DNA from 4 places in the Phyllobacterium sp. genome. Region 3 is predicted to be linked to each of the others. Evidence: riboswitches for the same ligand, from Rfam matches in the RefSeq annotation. Region 3 holds a riboswitch; each other region holds the start of a gene.
What was found. A riboswitch is a leader RNA that binds a small molecule or an ion and turns the genes downstream of it on or off. The one in region 3 is predicted to bind cobalamin.
Positions count from the first base shown of each region.

Region 1 (5,847 bases), on a different contig from region 3:
GTCCTGTCCTTGAAATCCGGTGCAAGAAGCGGGAGCCTCGGCGCCTCGAGCCTGCCGCGGATGCCGGTCCACACCTGGCCCATTTCGTGCTCCTTGATCAGGAAGGCAAGCTTGAGGTTCGGCATGCAACTCGTCAGATATTCGAGCTCCTTGCGGAAGATGATGTCGCTCGGTCGCCGCGCGCAGGTGACGAAATTGATATCGCTCTGCGGCGCGCAATCATGCATCCAGCGCGTCATCGACATCATCGGTGTGATACCCGAACCAGCGGATATGAAGAGGTACTTGGCGCCGGGATGCTTGCGCATCGAAAAGTCGCCAAGCGGCCCGAAGGCCTTGATCCGCACGCCCGGCATGAGATGATCCAGCATCCAGCGGGTACCGATGCTGCCCTCCTGAGCCTTTACCGTCACGGCGACGGTAAAGGGCCGCGACGGGCTCGATGACAGCGTATAGGTGCGCAGCATCGCCTCTGGCTGAACCGGCAGTTCAAATGTCATGAACTGGCCCGGCTCATAGCGGAACCAGTTATGATTGTCCGACCGGAACGTGAAAGTCTTCACATTGGGCGCTTCCTCGACGACCGAAAGAGACTCCAGGAGATGCAACCGGTCATTCCACGGCTGCATCTGGTCGAGGTGCGGATAGTTCTGGGGAAGGCCCATGTTCATTTCAAGCAACCCTGCTCAGTTTCTGATCACCGGAAAGCCGCGTCTCCATGGCGTTGCTGTACCATTCGAGGAACTGCAGGACGCCGCCTTCATGTTCGACCGAATAAGGGCCAGGCTCATAGGCGGGAGAGCGGATGCCGAATGCATTTTCTTCGACGATGCGGCGGTCCTGATCGTTGGTTTCGAGCCACACATGCGTAAGCTCTTCGACATTGTAGTCGACGCCTTCGACCGCATCCTTGTGAACCAGCCATTTGGTTGTGACCTGCGTCTCGTTCGGGCCGAGCGGCAGGACGCGGAATGAAATCGCGTGGTCCCCGAGGATATGGTTCCAGGTCGTCGGATAGTGGTAGAGCAACAACGAACCGATTTGCTTGGCGTTGACATCGTCGCTGAGCTGACGGCCGACAGCGCGCTTGCCTGAAAGCGTATAGCTTTCGGCGTTATTGATCAGTGGGACGCGGGTCGCGCGATACTGGCCATCCTGGGCAATGCGAAACAAGCTTGGCAAGCCTACAGCCTCGCACTTGTCCCAGTGTGCTACCATTTCAGGATCTTTTTTCGATCCCTGAACGCCCGTAGCGCTCGGCGCTTCCGGGAAGGTCTTGCACAGTTCGGGATGATTCCCGGCGCAGTGATAGCACTCGCGGTTGTTCTCCCAGACGAGTTTCCAATTCCCCTTCTCCACGATGGAGCTTTGGAATGCCACCTTGGTTTCCGTCAGTCGGTGCGGCGCGAGATAAGGTTCGAGCAATGTGCGCGTCGGCGCGAAATCCGGCGCGATCTGCGCAAGGCAGATGAAGATATAGCCGCCGACGCTCTCGCAGTGCACCGGCTTCAGGCTGAACTGGTTCGCATCGAAATCGTCGCCCATCTGGCGGGCAAAAAGCAGGCGTCCATCAAGCTCGTAGGTCCACTGATGGTAGGGACAGACAAGCTTTGCCGAGGTCCCCTTTTCACCGGCGCAGATGCGTGAGCCACGATGGCGACAGGAATTGTGGAACGCGCGAATCTGGCCCTGGCGATCGCGGACGATGACGACAGGATAATCGCCGACCTGCACCGTGAAATAATTACCCGGCTTAGCAACTTCACAATCATGGCCGATAAACAGCCAATCCCGGTAATAGATGGTCTCCATGTCGAGACGGTAGTAGTTGGGATCTGAGTAGAAGGCCTGTTCCAGTCCGTAGCCCGGTTTCCGGTTTCGGAGGTCCCGGAGAAGTTCATTGCGAATATCCATGTCGCGTCCTCGCCTTAATCTTGCAAAGAACTGACTGGTGGTGACGGAGAAGAACGTCCGTACAGACAACAATCAATCGGCGCCCGTACAAAGCCATGCTCCTTGATCGCCCACCGCGATCAGTCGGTTTTCCCTCAGGGCTGGTTTCCGGGCTCTGGAGTTGCCTTTCGGGCTTCACGGCGCCTTCCCGGGGTGCACTCCCAGTGGCTGTTTTGCCGCGTTTTACTCCACTACCGTTGCGGGGGCAGCGCCGGGTTCTAACCGGCTTCCCAATTCTCCGCCTTCCCTAGAAAGGCGGCACCTCAAGTGTCGCGATAAAAGCATCCGGCTGTGAAAAAGGATAGGCGCGGAAACGACATCGCATTTACGAACGGCGACACGCTGCATTTCGGTGAAATCGCGCGACGCATGCATCGTGCGACACACGTTCAATCTGACGCGCCGATGCCGATCAAACCATGGGGCGGTGCAAATATTGCTTGATCGATTCCGGCTTCATCTCGATGGAGAATCCCGGCATTGACGGCGGCATATAGGCCGCGTTCCGGATATTGCACGGGTCGATGAAATGCTCGTGCAGATGGTCGACATATTCGATGACACGGCCTTCCTTGGTGCCCGACACCGCGACGTAATCGATCATGGACAGGTGCTGCACATATTCGCAGAGGCCAACCCCGCCTGCATGGGGCCAAACGGGGAGACTGTACTTTGCCGCAATCAAAAGGACGGCCAGCACCTCGTTGAGCCCGCCCATGCGGCAGGAGTCGATCTGCACGACGTCAATGGCACCTTCGGCGATGAACTGCTTGAACATGATCCGGTTTTGGCACATCTCGCCCGTCGCGACCTTTACAGGCTTGATTGCCTGGCGAATCTTGCGATGACCGGCGACATCATCCGGGCTCGTCGGCTCCTCGATGAAGAATGGTTTGACAAAAGCAAGCTTCTTCACCCAATCGATGGCCTCGTTGACTTCCCAGACCTGGTTGGCATCGATCATCAGAATGCGATCCGGCCCAATCACCTCGCGGGCAATCGTCAGGCGGCGGATGTCATCCTCAAGATCGCGGCCGACTTTCATCTTGATGTGGTTGAAGCCCGCATCGACAGCCTCCTGGCAAAGCCGGCGCAACTTCTCGTCGGAATAGCCGAGCCAGCCTGCGGAGGTCGTATAGCAGGGATAACCTTCGGCCTTGAGTGCGGCGATGCGTTCTGACTTGCCGGCATCGGCCTTGCGCAGAATGTCGAGCGCCTCATCGCGGGTCAGCACGTCCGTCAGATAGCGGAAATCGACGATATTGACGATTTCTTCCGGCGTCATCTCGCCAACGAGCTGCCAAACAGGTTTCGCCGCCTCCTTGGCGAGAAGATCCCAGACCGCGTTGACGACAGCGCCGGTAGCAAGGTGCATCGCGCCCTTGTCGGGACCGATCCAGCGAAGCTGGCTATCGCCGGTGATGAAATGCCAGAAGCGTCCCGGATTTTCCTTCACCCAGTCGAGTTCGAGGCCGATGACGAGATGCTTCATGGCGTCGATGGCCAGGCAGCAAATCTCGTTGCCACGCCCGATGGTGAACGTGAGGCCGTGCCCGGCGAGGCCATCCTTATCTGTATACAGCACGACATAGGCCGCCGAATAATCCGGGTCCGGGTTCATCGCATCGGAACCGTCAAGGCCCTGCGAAGTGGGGAAACGGATATCGAATACGCGAAGATCGGTGATGCGGGTCACAATATGCCTCTCAAATCAATTAATCGAAGCGGCGCGCCTCAAACGTCGGCGCGCGCCACCTGCTTCTGGTTGCCAAGGCCTTCAATTCCAAGTTCGATGACATCTCCCGCTTTCAAATAGCGCGGCGGCTTCATGCCCATGCCGACGCCGGGCGGCGTACCGGTCGAGATGATGTCGCCGGGCTGCAGGCTCATGAACTGGCTGAGATACGAGACGAGGAAGGCGACACCATAGACCATGGTTTTCGTTGAGCCGTTCTGCATCGTTTCGCCATTGACCGTCAGCCACATCTTGAGGTTCTGCGGGTCGGCGATTTCGTCCTTCGTAACGAGCCAGGGACCCGTCGGTCCGAACGTGTCGCAGCTCTTACCCTTGGTCCACTGGCCAGCTCGCTCGATCTGGAATGCACGTTCACTGACATCATGGACCGTGCAATAGCCGGCGACGTAGTCGAGTGCCTCCGTCTCGCTGACATATTTTGCCGTTCGGCCGATCACCACGCCAAGTTCGACTTCCCAGTCGGTCTTTTCAGAACCGCGCGGAATGACGAGGTCGTCATTGGGTCCGACAATGGCGGATGTCGCCTTCATGAAGATGACGGGCTCGGGCGGTACGGCCATGCCGGATTCGGCGGCATGATCGGCATAGTTGAGGCCGATGCAGATGAACTTGCCGGTGCCGGCAACGCATGGCCCGAGGCGCGGATTCCCTGCGACGACCGGCAGGCCCTCGACATCGAGTTCGCTGAGCCTTGCCAGCGTCTCGGGGTCAAGCGCGGCCCCGGAGAGGTCGCTGACTTTTCCTGACAGATCGCGGATCCGGCCGTCGCCATCCAGGATGCCGGGCTTTTCCTGCCCAGGGGCGCCATAACGCAAAAACTTCATTGCTCATTCCTTTGTAGATGTCGTAGCAGCGGGGCCGTGACCGTCCCGCCCTGCCCTCATTCTAGACGGTCCAGCCGCCGTCGATATTGTATGCTTGGCCGGTGGTGTAGGTCGCGCCGGCAAGATAAACGGCAAGATCCGCAATCTCCTCGGGCAGGCCGAGACGCCCCATGGGCTGGCGCGCGATGAACGCCGCGCGGGTCGCCTCGTAATCGCCACCTGCGCGCATGCGCTGTTCAAGCGATGGGCTCTCGACGGTCCCTGGGCAGATGGCGTTGCAGCGGATGCCCTGCGTGATGTAATCGGCAGCGACTGCCTTGGTGAGCCCGAGCACCGCGGCCTTCGTCACCCCATAGGCGAAGCGGTTGGGCACGCCCTTTACGCTGCTGGCGACGGACGACATGTTGATGATCGCCCCCTCCTTGCGCTCGAGCATTCCCGGCAGCACCGCCCTGATCGTGCGGATCATCGCCCGGACGTTGAGATCGAGGGCAAAGTCGAGATCAGCGTCCGGCATCTCGAGGATCGAGCCACCATGAACAAATCCGGCGCAGTTGAACAGGACATCGACCGCGCCTATATCGCCGATCACCGCGTTGACTTCATCGGTGTTCAGCACATCGAGTTTGCGCGGAGTGATATTGGCCTCCTTGGGCAAAGCATCGAGAAGTTGCTGGTTAATGTCGGTGGCGTGAACGATCGCGCCTTCGCGAACGAAGGCGAGGACCGATGCCCGGCCGATACCCTGCCCCGCCGCCGTGATGAGAACGCGCTTGCCCGCAAGCTTGCCTGTCATTTCAAACCTCCATTTCGACACTCGTCATGTCTGTCATGCACCCGATGCCTTGCGCTCGGCAATCAGGATGTGATCGGCGGCAAGAACCACCTCGTCGCGTTGGTTGAGGACTTCACAGCGTTCGACCACGCGGCCGCTGCCCTGTCGTTTCGGGTCGTCTTCCTTGGCACTGATGGTCACCCGTGTTCGAATCGTATCGCCGATGAATACCGGCCTTACGAACCGCAGCCGGTCATAGCCATAGGAAAATGCCACCGGATTGATCAGGCTGGCAGTGAGCCCGACACCGATCGAAAAGATCATCGTGCCATGCGCAACGCGCTGGCCGAACGGCGTCGTCTTGGCAAATTCGGCGTCCATGTGATGGGGGAAGAAATCGCCGGTATGACCGGCGTGTACCACGAAGTCGGTTTCGGTGATCGTCCGCCCGGACGTAACGCGAACATGGTCAAGTTCATAGTCCTCGAAGTATATTGCCTGTTCGGCCATTCACGCCTCCGCCAATTTTGCCAGCGGCG
Region 1 covers NZ_JBBNAM010000272.1:48,346-54,192, reverse strand. Annotated here, with positions in the region: gene AAAB35_RS18745 (hybrid-cluster NAD(P)-dependent oxidoreductase) at 1-671, opposite strand, end outside; gene AAAB35_RS18740 (aromatic ring-hydroxylating dioxygenase subunit alpha) at 673-1,914, opposite strand; cobalamin riboswitch at 2,035-2,234, opposite strand; gene AAAB35_RS18735 (L-fuconate dehydratase) at 2,366-3,649, opposite strand; gene AAAB35_RS18730 (fumarylacetoacetate hydrolase family protein) at 3,688-4,533, opposite strand; gene AAAB35_RS18725 (SDR family oxidoreductase) at 4,595-5,329, opposite strand; gene AAAB35_RS18720 (MaoC/PaaZ C-terminal domain-containing protein) at 5,363-5,818, opposite strand; gene AAAB35_RS18715 (Gfo/Idh/MocA family oxidoreductase) at 5,819-5,847, opposite strand, start outside.
Region 1: it holds a riboswitch for cobalamin, as region 3 does, so the genes downstream of both, AAAB35_RS18740 (aromatic ring-hydroxylating dioxygenase subunit alpha) here and bluB (5,6-dimethylbenzimidazole synthase) in region 3, are expected to answer to the same signal.

Region 2 (5,847 bases), on a different contig from region 3:
CCTGCCAGACAAAGGCCGGGAGCATGAAACGATCGTGGAGCGACGTGCCCCATCGCACAAATCCGCCTTCGATTGGCTTGTTCCAGAAGCGCGCAATCAGTGCCCGCACCAACAATTGCTGTGCAAGGCTCATGCGCGCGTTGGGAGGCATTTCGAAGCCGCGGAATTCGACGAGACCGAGCCGTCCGGTCGGTCCATCCGGGGAAAAGAGCTTGTCGATGCAGACCTCAGCGCGATGCGTGTTACCGGTGACATCGATGAGCAGATTGCGGAAGAGCCGATCAACCAGCCAGGGCAGCGGCGGCGCGCCGCGCCCGGGCATGGGCACCTGCGCCATGGCGATTTCGAGTTCGTAGAGACTGTCGTGGCGCGCTTCATCTATGCGCGGCGCCTGGCTCGTCGGCCCGATGAAAAGGCCGGAAAACATGTAGGACAGCGAGGGATGTCGCTGCCAATGCAGGACAATGCTCTTCAACAGGTCCGGCCGGCGCAGAAACGGACTGTCGTTGGGCGTCTCGCCACCGACGACGACATGGTTGCCGCCGCCCGTACCCGTGTGCCGCCCGTCGATCATGAACTTGTCGGCGCCCAGCCGCGACTGCCGCGCCTCCTCGTAGATCGCCGTCGTTGTCTCCACGCATTCGCGCCAATTGGCGGCGGGATGGATGTTCACCTCGATGACGCCGGGGTCCGGCGCAACGCGGATAACGTTGATTCGCGGGTCCTGCGGGGGACTATAACCTTCGATATGGACCGGCATTCCGAGCTTTGCCGCCGCCGCCTCGGCAGCGCCGACAAGTTCGAGATAATCTTCGAGCGCCTCGACCGGCGGCATGAAAACGCTGAGGCGTCCCTCGCGAGGTTCAACAGAGATCGCGGTGCGCACTGCCCCGCCAATATCTCCGAGTTCCTGCTCGACCCGCTCCTGCAGGCCGCCCTCCGCAGCGGTAAAGGAGGCAACGGCCTGCTGCGCATCTCTGCCCGTCTGGGCCGCTTCGGCAATGGAATCGGCCAGGGGTCCGCGCTCCACCGAGGGATCGACCGGAACGATATAGGGATATTCCGAGGGCCGCACATGCGGCAATGACCCAAGAGGCAGGCGGTAACCGACAGGGGAATCCCCAGGCACCAGAAAAAGCTTGCCGCGGCGCGTCTTCCATTTCTCGCTTCGCCAGCGCGGACCGGCAACGGCCTGGCTGTTCCAACGCTGTACCGGCAGCACATAGCCGGTCGGTCGCGTAAGGCCGCGCTCGAAAACTCGAGCCATGCGGCTGCGTTCCTCAGGGTCCTTGAGCTTCGAGTTGGACGGATCGACATTGGCCGGCAAATTGCCTTCCTTGACAATCCACTCGGCGGGGTCTTCGTAGGCTGGCGCCACCATCTCGCTTTCAACGCCGAGTATGTCCGCCATGCCGGTCAAAAGCTTTTCGGCATCCTCGGGCTTGATGTCGGCCTTGCTGTTTTCCGTGGCAATGAGGTTTGGGTCGACCCAGATCGGCTTGCCGTCCTTGCGCCAATAGAGCGAAAAGGTCCAGCGCGGCAGGCTTTCGCCCGGATACCACTTGCCCTGCCCGTAATGCAGGAACCCACCGGGCGCGAAACGATCGCGCAGGCGGCGGATCAGCATGTCCGCCTTCTCGCGCTTGGTCGGGCCGACCGCGTCGGTGTTCCACTCGCCGGATTCAAAATCGTCGATCGATACGAACGTTGGCTCGCCGCCCATCGTCAGCCGCACGTCACGCTGTTTCAGCATTGCGTCGACCTTGTCGCCCACGGCGTCGAGGGCCGCCCAGGATTCATCCGAGAACGGTTTGGTGATGCGCGGATGTTCGGAAACGCGCGTCACATGCATGTCGAAGTCGAACTCGACATTGGCGGGCTCCGCCATGCCTGAAATAGGGGCGGCGTTGCGATAGTGGGGCGTTGCGGCGAGCGGGACATGGCTCTCGCCCGTCAGCAGTCCCGATGTTGGATCAAGGCCGATCCACCCAGCTCCCGGAAGATAGACCTCGCACCAGGCATGAAGATCGGTGAAATCTTTGTCGGTTCCCGCCGGCCCGTCAAGCGCGACGAGGTCCGGCTTCAGTTGGATCAGGTAGCCCGAGACGAACCGCGACGCGATGCCGAGATTACGCAGCGCCTGCACGAGCAGCCAACTCGAATCGCGGCAGGAACCGGTTGCGACACCAAGTGTGGTATCGGGGTCCTGAACCCCTGTTTCCATGCGGATGACATAGCCGACGTCACGCTGGATGCGCGCATTGAGATCGACAATGAAATTGACCATATTGGTCGGGCTGCGGTCGATCGTATCAAGAAAGGCGGCGAGCAGCGGGCCCACTGGCTCGGGCTTGAGGTAAATCGAAAGATCGTCCCTGATTTCTTCCGGATAGGCGAATGGCCAAGTCTCCGCCACCGGTTCGACGAAGAAATCAAATGGATTATAGACCGTCATGTCCGCGACGAGGTCGACCTCGATCTTCAGTTCGGTTACCGGCTCCGGAAATACGAAACGGGCGAGGAAATTGCCGTATGGGTCCTGCTGCAGATTAACGAAGTGATTGGAAGGACTGACTTTCAGGGAGTGGCTGAGAACCTTCGTGCGCGAATGCGGCGCGGGCTGCAGGCGAATCACCTGGGGTCCAAGCATGATCGGACGGTCATATTTGTAATGGGTCAGATGGTAGACTGCAGCGTAAATTGCCATGTCGCCTCGAGGTACTTTCAGCGGGTTTCTTGCGAAACGAATTGAAACCTAGACTACTCTCATTCTTTGGGCACGTCTTAAAATGCGCTGTTGCCATTTTTTTTAGCACTTCAGATTTTTGCCGTATAAACGAGCTTGCCAGCAGCCGTATCCCCGCATAGCATCCGCGCCGATGGTTTCTCCGGAATGACAATACCGGAGATGAAAAGGGAACACGGTGAGGCGTACCCAAAAGGGACCGAGACCGTGGCTGCCCCCGCAACTGTAAGCGGCGAGCATTGCCTGGATTATGCCACTGATCCAAGGATCGGGAAGGCCGGGCAAAGCTGAGACCCGCGAGCCAGGAGACCTGCCATCTTTCTGAGATTCGAACCGGACGGGGTGTGCCGGGAGCGATGCGATGTCTCCGGCGCTTCGTAGGCTGCGGCTTGCGTGTTGCGATCTCGGCCGGACGTCGGCGTTCCCAATCCTGTCCAAACCAAGGACAGGTATGCATTTCGCCCTCTATCTTTTTTGGTTTTGGCCTGCGTCCTCCCGGGGTCACCCGGTTGACACGATCATTTTTTCGGAGTCATACGATATAACATTACATATTTCCCCGATGCGACTTCCGGTGTCGGGATGAGGTCTTTCAGCATGGAGAATATCCGATCATGAGCCATGTCGTACTCAGCACTGATACGGTCAGCTATCGAATCGCCGGCAAATGCCTCGTTGATGCGGCGACCTTGAGCGTTTCATCCGGATCGCGTCTTGCCATTATCGGTCCGAACGGCGCTGGGAAGTCCACGCTGCTGCGCATGTTGGCTGGGCTCACCGAACCCACTACTGGCGACATCCACCTGAATGGTCGCGACATCAACCGCTTGACGGCGCTCGAAAGGGCACGCCGGTTCGCCTTCGTTGGCCAGTCCGACATGCCGGACGCTCAGTTGCGCGTCAACGACTATGTTGCGCTGGGGCGCATCCCGCATCGAGGGGTCTGCGGCGCCGCGAAAGACCAGGAGATCGTCGATAATGCTATGGCCTGCGCCGATATCGCCATTTGCGATGCGAACTATTGGTTCGCTGTCCGGGGGCGAGCGGCAACGGGTGCAACTCGCAAGGGCGCTTGCGCAACAGCCGGCGATCCTCTTTCTCGATGAGCCAACCAATCACCTCGACCCGAAGGCACGCAGCGCCTTGCTCTCCGTCGTCGCCGGGCTTGGGGTAACCACCATTGCCGTCCTGCACGACCTGCCACTTGTTGCCCCATTCGCCACGCATGTGGCTGTCATGCACGCAGGCAAGGTTGTTGCCACCGGCCTCCCAGAGCAAACGCTGACACCGCGCATCGTCAGCCAGGTGTTCGACCTCGACGTACTGCGCCTGCGCCACCCTCATCAGGATCGGGAACTCATGGTGTTCGATGCCCCCGGACCTAGTCCATCTGACCACACAAGGAGAATCCTATGAAGAAAGCCCTTATCGCCCTCGCGCTATCGTTATTGCCGGCGTCGGCCTTTGCTTTTCCTGTAACGGTCGACAATTGTGGCGCGCCGCTCACTTTCGACGCGCCGCCGAAACGCGCCGTCATACAGGACATCAACATGAGCGAGATGGCCTTTGCGCTAGGCCTCCAACCCTCGATAGTTGGGGTGACCGGGATTACCGGGTGGTACAAACTGGATAATGCATTCAAGAAGCAGCAGGGATCGATCCCGGAACTTGCGCCCAAATATCCGACCATCGAGAACCTTGTCGCGGCCAACCCAGATCTCTCCTTTGCCGGCTGGTATTACGGCATGAAACCAGGTGGCGACGTCACCCCTGACACGCTCGCGCCCTACGGCATCAAGACGCTGGTCCTGACCGAAAGTTGCGTACATCTCGACAAGAACCGTCCAGCCGCTTCGATGGATCTGCTTTACGGCGATATCGAGAAACTCGGGAAGATCTTCGGCAAGGAAGCGGAAGCCGAGAAACTCGTGTCCGGCTGGAAGGAAGAGCTTACCGCAATCAAGAGCAAGTTCGGAGGCAAGGGCGATACACGTGTTTTCCTTTACGATTCGGGTGAGGACAAGCCCTTCACGGCCGGCAGGTTCGCGATGCCCAATGCCTTGATCAGCGAGGCGGGAGGCGTGAACATCATGGCGGACATGGAGACGAGTTGGGGCGCGACCTCCTGGGAAACGGTCGCTGCCCGCAACCCGCAATTTCTCGTCCTGCTCGACTATCAGGATGACGCCGGATATCGGAAGCTTCTCGATTTCCTGAAGTCGCATCCGGCGATGAAAGAAACCGACGCAGTAAAGAATGAACGCTTCGTCGCGCTTCGCTACGCGGAAATAACGCCCGGCCCCGCCAATATCGAAGCCATCGGCAAGATCGCCCGCGCCATGCACCCGGAAGCATTCTGAGTGGCGCATGTTCACCCCCGCTTACTCGTTATCGCGGTCGTCGCCATGCTCGCGCTCGCGCTCGCCTCGATCGCCTATGGCTCCACGTTGATCCCGCTCGCCGACGTATTCGGTGCTCTGGGCCATGCCGCCGGCTTTAGTGACAAGACCATCGCCGCGCCGATCGAACGAATCGTCATCGACTTGCGCCTGCCACGGGTCATCCTTGCCCTGTGTGTCGGCGCCGGCCTCGGCGTCATCGGCGCAATGCTCCAGACCGTGACGCGCAACGACCTTGCCGATCCATTCCTCTTCGGCCTTTCCTCGGGCGCCGCGGCAGGCGCCGTCTCGGTGATCAGCATCTTCGGCGACCGCTTCGGCATCTGGACCTTGCCGATTGCCGCCTTCAGCGGTGGAATGCTCGCCGCCTTGCTGGTGTCGCTGCTCGTTCGACGCATCGAGGGCCAGGGGCCGGAGCGGTTAATTCTCGCCGGCCTAGCCGTCTCGTTCCTGTTCGCGGCCCTCACCAACTACGTCGTGTTCCTCGGCGATCAGCGCGCCGCCCATTCGGTGCTTTTCTGGACGCTTGGCGGCCTTGGGCTCGCGCGCTGGGATAATGTGCCGCTGGCAATCCTCGGGCTCGCCGCAATCATCACCTTTGCCCTTTTCAACCACCGCAATCTCGATGCGTTCCTGGCAGGCGAAAGTACTGCCGAAAGCCTCGGCGTGCGCGTTGCCCGCACACGCAGCGTCGTCTTCATC
Region 2 covers NZ_JBBNAM010000299.1:11,635-17,481, reverse strand. Annotated here, with positions in the region: gene AAAB35_RS20265 (transglutaminase family protein) at 1-2,707, opposite strand, end outside; cobalamin riboswitch at 2,864-3,079, shown strand; gene AAAB35_RS20260 (ABC transporter ATP-binding protein) at 3,361-3,852, shown strand; gene AAAB35_RS20255 (ABC transporter ATP-binding protein) at 3,758-4,162, shown strand; gene AAAB35_RS20250 (ABC transporter substrate-binding protein) at 4,159-5,106, shown strand; gene AAAB35_RS20245 (iron ABC transporter permease) at 5,152-5,847, shown strand, end outside.
Region 2: it holds a riboswitch for cobalamin, as region 3 does, so the genes downstream of both, AAAB35_RS20260 (ABC transporter ATP-binding protein) here and bluB (5,6-dimethylbenzimidazole synthase) in region 3, are expected to answer to the same signal.

Region 3 (5,847 bases):
TGGCACTAAGAAAGTTCTCGAGAACATTCATCTCTCCTTCTATCCCGAAGCCAAGATCGGCATTCTCGGTCCCAACGGTGCCGGCAAGTCGACGATCCTCAAGATCATGGCTGGCGCGGATAAGGAATTCACTGGCGAGGCGTGGCTCGCGGACGGCGCGACGGTCGGTTATCTCGCGCAGGAGCCCGCGCTCGATCCCAACAAGGACGTGATGGGCAATGTCATGGAAGGCGTCGCCGACAAGAAGGCGATCCTCGACCGCTACAACGACCTGATGATGAACTATTCCGACGAGACCGCGGATGAGGGTGCCAGACTCCAGGACATCATCGATGCCAAGAACCTCTGGGATCTGGAATCGCAGGTCGAAATGGCGATGGAGGCACTGCGGTGCCCTCCGGGCGATGCCGATGTGACCAAGCTCTCCGGTGGTGAGCGCCGCCGTGTCGCGCTTTGTCGCCTGCTGCTGTCACAACCTGACCTGCTATTGCTCGACGAGCCGACCAACCATCTCGATGCCGAAACCACCGCGTGGCTTGAAAAGCACTTGCGCGAATATCCGGGCGCCGTGCTGCTCATCACCCACGATCGCTACTTCCTCGACAATGTCACCGGCTGGATCCTCGAACTCGATCGCGGCCGTGGCATTCCCTATGAGGGCAACTATTCCGCCTATCTCGAAGCCAAGGCCAAGCGCATGCAGCAGGAAGGCCGTGAAGAGGCTTCGCGCCAGAAGGCGCTGGAGCGCGAGCGTGAGTGGATTGCCGCAAGCCCCAAGGCGCGCCAGGCCAAGTCCAAGGCTCGTATCAAGGCCTATGATGAACTGGTCGACGCTGCCAATAATCAGCGTCCCGGCGATGCGCAAATCATCATCCCGGCCGGCGAGCGCCTTGGACAGGTGGTTATCGAGGCCGAGAATCTGACCAAGTCCTTCGGCGATCGCGTCTTGATCGAGAACCTCACCTTCAAGCTGCCTCCGGGCGGCATTGTCGGCGTGATCGGGCCGAACGGCGCCGGCAAGACGACGCTGTTCAAGATGATTACCGGTCAGGAGAAGCCTGATTCCGGTTCGATCCGTATCGGCGACACGGTGCATCTCGGTTATGTTGACCAGAGCCGCGATCACCTCAAGGCGGACAAGAACGTCTGGGAGGAGATTTCGGGCGGCAACGACATCATCAAGCTCGGCAAGCACGAGATGAATTCGCGTGCCTATGTCTCGGCGTTCAATTTCAAGGGCGGCGACCAGCAGCAGAAAGTCGGCAATCTTTCCGGCGGTCAACGCAATCGCGTGCATCTGGCAAAGATGCTGCAGTCCGGCGGTAACGTCCTCCTGCTCGACGAACCGACCAACGATCTCGACACCGAAACCCTATCGGCACTCGAGGATGCCCTGGAAAAATACGCTGGCTGCGCCGTGATCATCAGCCACGACCGCATGTTCCTCGACCGTCTCGCCACGCATATTCTGTCCTTCGAGGGCGACAGCCACGTCGAATGGTTCGAAGGGAACTTCGAGGAATACGAGAACGACAAGATCCGCCGCCTCGGACCCGACAGCGTCAACCCCAAGCGCCCGACATACAAGCGTCTGACGCGGTAAAGCTCCATGTTCGAGCGGCTGAAGGAACGAGGTTTTGATATCTTGCCGCTTCACCACGCCGAAGCCATCGTCACCATGGACATGGCGGGCGCGGAGAACGACCTTGAAACGGTGCTGCTCGATCTCACGATCCCCGTCACCGAAATTGTCGCCGCCGGGGGTGGTGAAGCGCGGCTGACGCAGCGTCTGCGCCGCGGTCTCGCTGAACGCGGCTGGAGCAAGCGCAATATCCGTGTTCGCAAGACCGTGCGGTGGGCCGAATATGAGGAAGAGAGGGAAGTGGCCTCTCTCTCCCATGAAATCGATCACGTGAAAGCCTTTGGTCCGCAGGCGTCGGTCTTTGCACTCGAAATCGAGTGGAACAACAAGGACCCTTTCTTCGATCGCGATCTTGAAAGCTTCAAGCGCCTGCATGCCGAGGGGGCCGTATCCGTCGGCGGGCTTATCACGCGCGGCGAGAGCCTTCAGAACGACATGCGAACGATCCTGCGGCGATTTGCGGACGAAAGGGCTGTCGATGAACTCGGGCAGCTCGACAGTTTCAACTATGTTCCGACCAGGCGGCAGCGGGAAATGATTCTGACGCGGGCAGAGCGCACCGGCGATTTCCGTCAGGCATGGGTCGATGCCTTCGTGGGCGACAAGTTCGGCGAGGCCACGACCCACTGGCGCAAGCTGCGCGATCGCGTCTTGCGGGGCGTCGGCAACCCTTGCCCGCTCGTCCTTATTGGCATTCCGTCATCGGTTGTAACGTTCGATTATTCCGCGGCCTCCGCCGCAGAATTGTAGGCATAGGTCTTCCAGGTCGGCTTGTAGTCTTCGTCGGCCTGATTGCCCCAATAGGTCCAGTTCGGCCGCGTTCCTCGAGCGAAGAGCTCCAGGTACGGTCCTTTCGAGCAACTTTCGATGAGGTCATACTGCTCGTCGGGCTTGCGCGAATGCTCGCGTTTTCGCGATGACAGATAGTTCACCTGGCTGCGACCGGGCGCAAGAGTGCGCGCATTCTTGCCGCGCACGCCAAACAGCAGTACCTCGGTCACGTTGCGGAAGTAGAAGCCGACACCGCGTCCATCGGAACCGCCGTCCTTGCGGACCTTGTGCCAGATGATGTTGGACTTGTACTCAAATCCCCAGGATTGCATCACCCGGAGCCCCTCCGGCAGAAGCGCGTTCGGGACCCAAAGATAAAGGTGCGCCGGTTGCGCAGTCAGGTCCGCGATCGGCAAGGCGCAGATATCGTCGGTTGTCATGGTGCCGTAGCGAGAGAGGCGCTTGTGCTCCGGAGCGACTTTTCCCGTGCGATTGGTGAACCGCCAAGGCGGATCGGCAAGAACCGTGTGAAAGCGCTTTCCAGCGGTTCGTTTCGCCAAATCTATGGCTGCGTCCATAACTTCAGCGTTCACGACAAACCCCCGGGTAAAAACAGAACGAAAGCAGAACGCATAACGATTGTCAATCGGAGACGATTCGCCTTTCTGATGGGTTGTAGCATGCCACATGTCCAAGGTGTTGCCGAGCGCCAATAGTTCACCGAATTCTCATCACAGATTTTGACCCATTCATCAGGCATACTGGCTGGTGTTGGCAGACTTTTTTCATATGATGCGGCGAACTTTCGGATTTTCACGGAGCATTGATGACCGACCTTTTTTCAACCGGAACGGAGATTCTGCCGGCACGCAAACTCAGCGGGCGGGTGAGCAGCCTGTTCGAGGCGCGCTCCGGCGATTTCGTTACAGCACCAGCAGGCGAACTCACGGTCACTTTCGACGGCATCGTCGGTGATTTCCATGCCGGATCGACGCGGAAATCGGGCGGGCGCGAACCCTGGTACCCGCGCGGTACAGAGATGCGCAACGAGCGCCAGCTTTCGATACTTGCCCCGGATGAACTTGTGCAAGTTGCTAGGGGCATGGGCCTTGCCGAACTCAGGGCGGAGTGGATCGGCGCCAATATGCTTATTGATGGGGTCCCGTCGCTCTCCCTGCTTCCACCCCGCACGCTCCTCTTTTTCGAGGGCGGAGTAACTCTGAAGGTCGATGGGCAGAACGCCCCTTGCAAGGTTGCAGGGCGCTCGATAGGCGAACATGCAGGGACGGCTGACCCCGTGACAACAGCGCTCGATTTCGTCCGCATCTCGCGGCGGCTGCGCGGCATCGTCGCCTGGGTCGAAAAGCCAGGAACGATCCGCGGCGGCGAAAAGGTCGATGTGCGCGTTCCCGAGCAATGGATTTATCAGCCGTGAGACTTGCACGTTTCTGAAAATTGTGGCGAATGACGAGCAAGGTCCGGTGCCTGCGGCAATTGTCGCGGGAGAATCGGGAAGCCGGTGGAAATCCGGCACGTGCCCAACGCTGTAAAGGGGATGGACGCGCAGTTGCCACGGACTTCGATCCGGAAGGCGCGCGGCTCAGATGAACCTCAGTCAGAAGACCGGCCGGACCTCATAGCTCGGACCGCGCGGACGGCGGCGAGAGTTTCAAGCGTTGTTGGGAGCAAACAATGCATGATAAACGCCATGGTCCGATTGCCGCCGATCGCTTTTCTGAGAATGAACGCGCAGCGGTCTACAAAGCCATCTATACGCGGCGCGACGTGCGCGACCAGTTCCTGCCGAAGCCCATACCCGACGACATCTTGATGCGGGTGCTTGATGCGGCCCACCATGCCCCTTCGGTCGGGTTCATGCAGCCATGGAATTTCATCCTGATCAGCGATCCGGAGCGCAAGCGGGAGGTGCATAGCGCGTTCGCCCGCGCCAATGACGAAGCGAAAGCGATGTTCTCGGACGAACGTCAGGCGCTCTATGCCTCTTTGAAACTTGAAGGCATCCTCAAGGCGCCCGTCAATATCTGCATCACCTGCGATCGGACCCGCGGCGGCCGAGTCGTGCTTGGGCGCACCCACAATCGTCAGATGGACCTCTACAGCACGGTCTGCGCCGTGCAAAATCTCTGGCTTGCGGCGCGCGCCGAAGGAATCGGCGTCGGCTGGGTCAGCATCTATCACGATGCGGACATGCGTCGCATTCTCGGGATCCCCGAGCACGTCGAGATCGTCGCCTATCTGTGTGTCGGCTATGTCGACGAGCTTTATAAGGCACCGGAACTGGAACAGCGCGGATGGCGCAAGCGCTTGCCGCTGGACGAACTCGTTTTCGTGGATGGCTGGAACGGTTGCAACGATGGAGAGCCCGTCAACTCGGATCGTCCGCGTCCGGATCAAGCAGGCGCGTCGCCCGCCACTCCGTCAATTTCCGATTGATGGCATCGAGCACGAAGAACCGCGCCGAGTCCTTATCGTAGCCGTCGTCGCGCAGGGTGTCGTAGTCAGTATGCTGATGGCGCACATGGGCAACCGTTGCCAGCCACACGGCGGTCGAAGGCGGCAGCGTCTTCATGTGCGAGGCGCCCGCCGCGGCCCGGATCGGCTCGGAATCCGAGAAGGGCACAGCGGGTAGGAGCAATGTCAAAGCCTTATTGATGGCGCGCTGGCGGTTCGTTCCTGTGCTCATTGCATCATCCTAGACGATTCTTGAGCTATTTCAGGCGCGGCAAAAAATGTCGTCCACGGCAAAAACAACTTGCTAATCGGGCGTTTGTCACATAAACATATCTTTATGTCTTTTGAGGATTGATGCATGGACAAGCGTGATCTCAACCTGGACCTTATGGTCGATACGCTGAAAGCAGCGGCAGAGCCGAGCCGTCTGCGAATTCTGGCACTGCTATCACGCGGCGACCTTACCGTTTCTGACCTTACCTCCATCCTCGGCCAATCGCAGCCGCGCGTGTCACGCCACTTGAAGCTTTTGTTCGAGGCAAGCCTCATCAACCGCTATCAGGAGGGATCCTGGGCCTATTTCCGCTTGGCTGACTCGCTCCTCGTCGGCGATATCGCTCGTTCGCTGCTCGACCGGCTCGACTTTTCGGATCCTCTCCTTGAGCGCGATCTCGAACGGCTTTCCTCCGTGAAATTGCAGCGGCGCGAACGTGCGGCCGCTTACTTCAGCGCCAACGCGACCAGCTGGGATATGATTCGCTCGTTGCATGTGCCCGATGGTGCCGTGGAAGCGGCTCTCCTCAAGATCGTCGGTCGCAAGCCATTCCAGGCCATGCTCGATGTCGGCACGGGGACGGGAAGGTTGCTCGAACTCTTTTCCCCGCTTTATGTCCGTGGGGTCGGCGTCGACATAAACCGCGATATGCTGACCGTTGCCCGCTCCAATCTCGATCGTGACGGTA
Region 3 covers NZ_JBBNAM010000380.1:978-6,824, reverse strand. Annotated here, with positions in the region: gene ettA (energy-dependent translational throttle protein EttA) at 1-1,603, shown strand, start outside; gene AAAB35_RS25590 (BglII/BstYI family type II restriction endonuclease) at 1,610-2,392, shown strand; gene AAAB35_RS25585 (MT-A70 family methyltransferase) at 2,362-3,006, opposite strand; gene AAAB35_RS25580 (molybdenum cofactor sulfurase) at 3,240-3,848, shown strand; cobalamin riboswitch at 3,876-4,060, shown strand; gene bluB (5,6-dimethylbenzimidazole synthase) at 4,106-4,867, shown strand; gene AAAB35_RS25570 (DUF2293 domain-containing protein) at 4,800-5,117, opposite strand; gene AAAB35_RS25565 (metalloregulator ArsR/SmtB family transcription factor) at 5,244-5,847, shown strand, end outside.

Region 4 (5,847 bases), on a different contig from region 3:
GCCCCTCTTACGAGAGCGGCGCAATAGTCGAGAAAGCGCCGGGCATTCTGTACACCGCCTTCAAGGAGATAATGCCAGAGTGCCTCGCGGTCATGGCGCGCGACCGTCGAAAACCGGTCGAGGCCAGGATCAGGTTTGTCATCGCCCGGAAGAACTGCGAGTTGCACATTGTGGTTGACCGCGCAGGCATGCAGCGCCTCAAGGCCATACGGCCAATAGCTTTCGCCCCCAATGATGCGCACGACGATCAGCTTGGCGTGCCGCGCGGTTCGTTCCACATAGGCGTCCACCGACATCGGATGCGCCAGCGTCATCATATTGGCAAGGCGCAGGGAAAGGCCTTCGCCATTCTGCCGCTGTGCCGATGCGAGGCTTGTCAGCTCCGTATCGGCGGCGGAAAGGAACAATACATCTCCCGGCGTCTGGCCGAGATCGATCGCCTCGGTGCCTTCGGCTATCGTGCCTTTTTGGGCTAGCAGGAGATGCATCGGTCTTCCTTGTCAGACGGCCGCCGCGTTCATAGCGGATTCGATCGCGGCCGTGTCGATATCGTGGAGGCCGATCACAACGAGCCTTGTCTGCCGCTCCTCGCCGGGGTGCCAGCTGCGATCAAAATAGTGTTCGATGCGCGAACCCACGGCCTGCACAACGAGGCGCATCGGCTTGCCGGGAACATCGACGAAGCCCTTGAGACGCAGAACGTCGTGATCAGCGATCACGCCCTTGAGCTTGTCGACAAAGGATTTTGGCTCCGCGACCGGTCCAAGGCCGACGACAAAGCTCTCGAACTCATCGTGGCTATGTTCCTCGCCCGCTTCGTGTTCCATTTCATGGTGCGATTTGCGGTTGGCGATGTCTTCCTCTGTACCGATGCCAAGCCCGAGGAGCAACTGATTGCTGATCTTGCCGAAGCTCGCCGGAATCATGTTGAGGGGGCGGTGCGAACGACCCTGCACGTCGCTTTTCACTCCGTCGAGGTCTGCGCTGCTGATAAGATCGGTCTTGTTGAGAACGATGAGATCTGCCGCGCGGATCTGGTCCTCGAACAATTCCTCGAGCGGGCTCTCATGGTCGAGCGCTTCATCCTGCACGCGCTGCGCATCGACCTTGTCGTGGTCATCGGCAAAACGCCCTTCCGAGACCGCGGCGGCGTCGATGACGGTTACCACGCCGTCAACGGTCACCTGTGTCTTGATCTCGGGCCAGTTGAAGGCGGCGACCAGAGGTTGCGGCAGCGCAAGGCCGGAGGTTTCGATGACAATATGATCCGGACGATCGGGTCGATCGAGCAACTTGGTCATGGTCGGGATGAAGTCATCAGCGACCGTACAGCAAATGCAACCATTGTTGAGTTCAATCACATCCTCGTCGCGACACGCTTCGATACCGCAGCCCTTGAGCAATCCGCCATCGACGCCGAGGTCGCCAAATTCATTGATGATCAGCGCGATGCGCTTGCCATCGGCGTTCTCGAGCAGATTGCGGATCATCGTCGTCTTGCCCGAACCAAGGAAGCCGGTGATGACTGTTGCGGGAATCTTCTGACCCTGCATGGTGTTATCCCTTCATTTTGAGCGGCAGACCGGCTGCCACGAAATAGACTGTCGCCGCGGCAGCTGCCACGGCTTGGTGAAGACAGCCGGCATGATCGCGAAAGTCGCGGGCCATGCGGTTCTCCGGAACGATGCCGAGTCCCACCTCGTTGGACACGCATATGACAGCGCCTTCAAGGTGCCGCAGCGCGGCGGCGAGTTTGGCGGTTTCCGCACCGACATTGCGCTCCGCCATCATCAGATTGGTGACCCACAGGGTAAGGCAATCGACAAGGATCGCCGTGCCCTCGGCTGCGTGCACCTCCAGCGCTGGAACAAGATCGAGAGGTTCTTCAACTGTCGTCCACAAGCTGCCGCGCCGCGCCCTGTGCTGATCGATGCGATCGGACATTTCAGCGTCCCACCCCCTGCCCGTTGCCAGGTAGATCGCCTCACGGCCGGACGCTTCGACCAGCCCTTCGGCGAAGGAGGATTTGCCGGAACGCGCGCCGCCCAGCACAAAGGTGACGCCGCGCTCCAGCATGGTCATCAGGCCTCAAGCTCCGAAGCAGCGTAGCTCTGAATGGCAAATCCAAGCGCCGAACCGAGCACCACCCAGAAGAAAAGGTTGGTGGCAAGTGTCGAGACCGCGAACTCGGAAGCGAGCGTCGGCGGCACGGCGGAGGTCAGATCCTCGGCCTCCGGAGCACCGTAGACATGCGGCGCGACGATGAGCACAAGGCCAAGCACCCGAGCCCAAATCTCTTCTCGCAGCACGATGAAATAGACGCCGCCGGCCGTCAGGAGCACGGTAACCAGCCACCAGGCCTGCCGCGCGGCAAGATCAGCGGCCGGCATGGCCGGGAGCTCTGGCGCAAGACTAAACGAGGGCGCAAGGTTGAAGATGAAGAACCCGGCGAGGCCCCAGTAGATTCCGTTTTGCAGGGTGATCCTGCGGCCAAGGAAAAGCGCTGCGGCGCCAGTGATCAGGGCGAAACCCGCACCGGCGACAAGATTGATCAGCAGCGTGTTGCCCAGACGGCCGAATGGCAGTGCCGGGCTCGCCTCTTCCTCTTCATGAGTGTGGGGCGCTACGGCTGGCGCAGTCTCACCAGTCGTGGCGGGCGTGGTGGCGTGTTCGTGCTCATGGCCCCCTGCAGCATTTTCATATTCTTCCGCGTGCAGAATGAGCGGCACGCTGCGCACATACATTGCCGGCGTCAAAAGAATACCAGCGAACAGACCGGCTACGATCGTAGCCAGAAGATATTTGACCAACATCGAGGTCTCTCCCAATCCCAAATCAAGACACCGGGCTGTCGAAGCGACACCCGGACCAATTAACCCACAGTTTTCAATGCTTAAGCGGTGGCGGCCGAATCATTTCATTCAGCCGGCTCCAACCTCAATGGCAGGGGAATCCGTATGAATGGCGGGTATCATGTGCAGTGTCGTGCAGCGTTTCGGAATGGGAAAGACCGACGCCGTAGATGATGAACACGCCGAGCATCAACGAAAATACCGCAGTCGTCAGACGTGTTGCGAGCGGGAGAGAAATCGTAGTCGAAGTACGTGCAGCCATAACAACCTCCGTGCAGGGCCAGAAGGGACGATCCCCTTCGGTTTTGGGCACCATTGCCCTATGACTGGCAGGTCTCCTGGCTCGCGGGTCGCAGGATCGATGCCGCCTTCCCGGTTTCCCAGTGGCTGCCCTCGGCTTTCGCGTCAGGCCTTGGCACAAATCCTCACCGCTCTACAGTCGCGGGGTCGGCTACGGTTGGGCCGCCCTGATGGGTACGGCCGTCGCATTCCCTTTTGATCCCATGGCCTTTGGCCAAAACGGGAACCAATCATTGATGGAACGTTATTCACCAAGCACGCGGAATGTCAAACGAAACTGCGACATTGTTGGAGCTCGCCGCGTCACGCCAGCCGTTTAGCTGTCAACAGCGGCTCGACATCGAGGACTTCGGCCAATTGATCGGCTATCGAATCGAGCGCCGCTTCGACACCCGCTTTGTAGTCGAACGTATTCGCTTCGATGCCGAGCGAGCGCAGCAAGGCGGAGCGGAAGCCATCGGAAGCGAAAAGCCCGTGCATATAAGTCCCGAATACCTTGCCGTCACTGGACATCGCGCCGTCCTCGACGCCGTTGATCCTTGTCGTCGGGCGACTGCAGTCCGGACCGGTCGTCTTGCCAAGATGGATTTCATAGCCGCTGAGCGGCACATCGAACTGCAGGGAATGCGCCGCGGTGTTGCGAACCGTCTTTTCCGGCTCCATGACCGTGTCGATGTCGAGATGGCCGAGGCCCTCGACTCCTCTCACCGCGCCTTCGATACCCTCCGGATCACTCACCGTGCGTCCGAGCATCTGGTAGCCCCCGCAGATCCCCATGATGGAGCCGCCGCGACGCCGGTGGAGGTCAAGGTCCTTGTCCCACCCATTCTCACGGAACCGCAACAGATCGCCGATCGTCGACTTGGAACCCGGTATGATCATGAGACCAGCGTCGGCTGGCAGCCTTTCGCCACTTTTGACAAACACGACCTCAATGTTTTCCTCGGCGATGAGCGGATCGAGGTCGTCGAAATTGGCGATGCGATCCAGCACAGGCACGGCAATCTTTAGCGCGCGCCGCCTACCTTTGACCAACCGCTCCAGCACCACGGAATCCTCGGCGGGCAATCTCGAGGCATCTCTAAGCCACGGCACGACACCGAAAGACGGCCATCCCGTGAAACGGGTGATCGATTTCAGGCCCTCGTCGAACAGCGATACGTCGCCGCGGAACTTGTTGATGAGATAGCCCATGATCATGGCGCGGTCTTCGGGCGACAGTATCGCATGAGTGCCGACGATCGATGCGATAACACCGCCGCGATCGATATCACCGACTAGGACGACCGGCACATTGGCGCGGGTGGCAAAACCCATATTGGCGATGTCGCCTGCCCTCAAATTGATTTCGGCCGGCGATCCTGCCCCCTCGACGATGACGAGATCGGCACCCTTGCGGACAATTTCCCAGGATTGCATGACCGCATCGAGCAGTTGGCCCTTGAGCTTCTGATAGTCCCTGCCCTTCGCCTGCCCCCAGACTTTGCCCTGAACGATGATCTGGCTCCCGGTCTCTGACTGCGGCTTCAGGAGCACCGGATTCATGTGGACCGAGGACGGGACGCCGCAGGCGAGCGCCTGCAGCCATTGCGCGCGGCCAATCTCGCCGCCGTCGTCGCTTACCGCCGCGTTGTTCGACATGTTCTGCGGCTTGAATGGCCGGACATGCAGCCCCCGCTTGCGCGCAAGCCGGCACAGGCCCGCCACCAGGACGGATTTCCCAACATCTGAACCTGTTCCCTGCAACATGATTGCGCGCGTCATGGGCTTTGAGTAGCGGATATGTCTTTCTCTTCCTAGCCCCACTCAAAACGTTGCGCACTGGGAAGCTTGGGTTAGAGTGGCGGACAATAAGAAATGCTGGGAGGTAGCCATGGATAGCAGCATAGATTCGACGGCTGGCCAGTTCGAACTCAATGAGGATCAACTGGCGATCCAGGACATGGCGCGCGCCTTTGCCGCCGACCGCGTGGCGCCCAATGCGCTGGCCTGGGATCGTGACAAGCATTTCCCCGCCGATGTCATTCGCGAAACCGGACCGCTCGGAATGGGCGGCATCTATGTTCGCGAGGATGTTGGCGGCTCAGGCCTGAAACGGCTCGACGCGGTGCTGATCTTCGAGGCACTTGCCGCCGCCTGTCCGGCATTTTCGGCATTCATATCCATCCACAACATGGGAACATGGATGATCGATACGTTCGGCAGTGACGAGCAGCGGCGGCGCCTCGTGCCGAACCTGACATCGATGGATTGGCTTGCAAGCTATTGCCTGACCGAACCGAACTCCGGTTCCGACGCCGCCGCGCTGAAGACCCGCGCCGTGCGTGACGGCGATCATTACGTTCTCGACGGCGCCAAGCAGTTCATCTCAGGCGCAGGGGATTCGGATATCTACGTGACAATGGTGCGCACGGGTGAGGACGGACCAAAAGGCATCTCCGCGCTGGTCGTTCCAAAGGATGCGCCTGGCCTCTCGTTTGGCGCCAATGAATACAAGATGGGTTGGAACGCGCAATCCACCCGCCAGGTCATTTTCGAGAATTGCCGCGTCCCTGTTGAAAACCGGCTCGGCGAGGAAGGTGATGGGTTCCGCATTGCCATGGGCGGGCTCGACGGAGGACGGCTCAACATCGCGGCCTGCTCGCTTGGCGGCGCACAATCGGCCCTCGACAAGGCGCTTGCTTACGCGAGCGAG
Region 4 covers NZ_JBBNAM010000275.1:4,701-10,547, reverse strand. Annotated here, with positions in the region: partial or broken gene cobN (cobaltochelatase subunit CobN) at 1-488, opposite strand, end outside; gene cobW (cobalamin biosynthesis protein CobW) at 501-1,553, opposite strand; gene cobU (bifunctional adenosylcobinamide kinase/adenosylcobinamide-phosphate guanylyltransferase) at 1,558-2,082, opposite strand; gene AAAB35_RS18870 (CbtA family protein) at 2,082-2,813, opposite strand; gene AAAB35_RS18865 (CbtB-domain containing protein) at 2,938-3,114, opposite strand; cobalamin riboswitch at 3,163-3,398, opposite strand; gene AAAB35_RS18860 (cobyric acid synthase) at 3,456-4,916, opposite strand; gene AAAB35_RS18855 (isobutyryl-CoA dehydrogenase) at 5,026-5,847, shown strand, end outside.
Region 4: it holds a riboswitch for cobalamin, as region 3 does, so the genes downstream of both, AAAB35_RS18865 (CbtB-domain containing protein) here and bluB (5,6-dimethylbenzimidazole synthase) in region 3, are expected to answer to the same signal.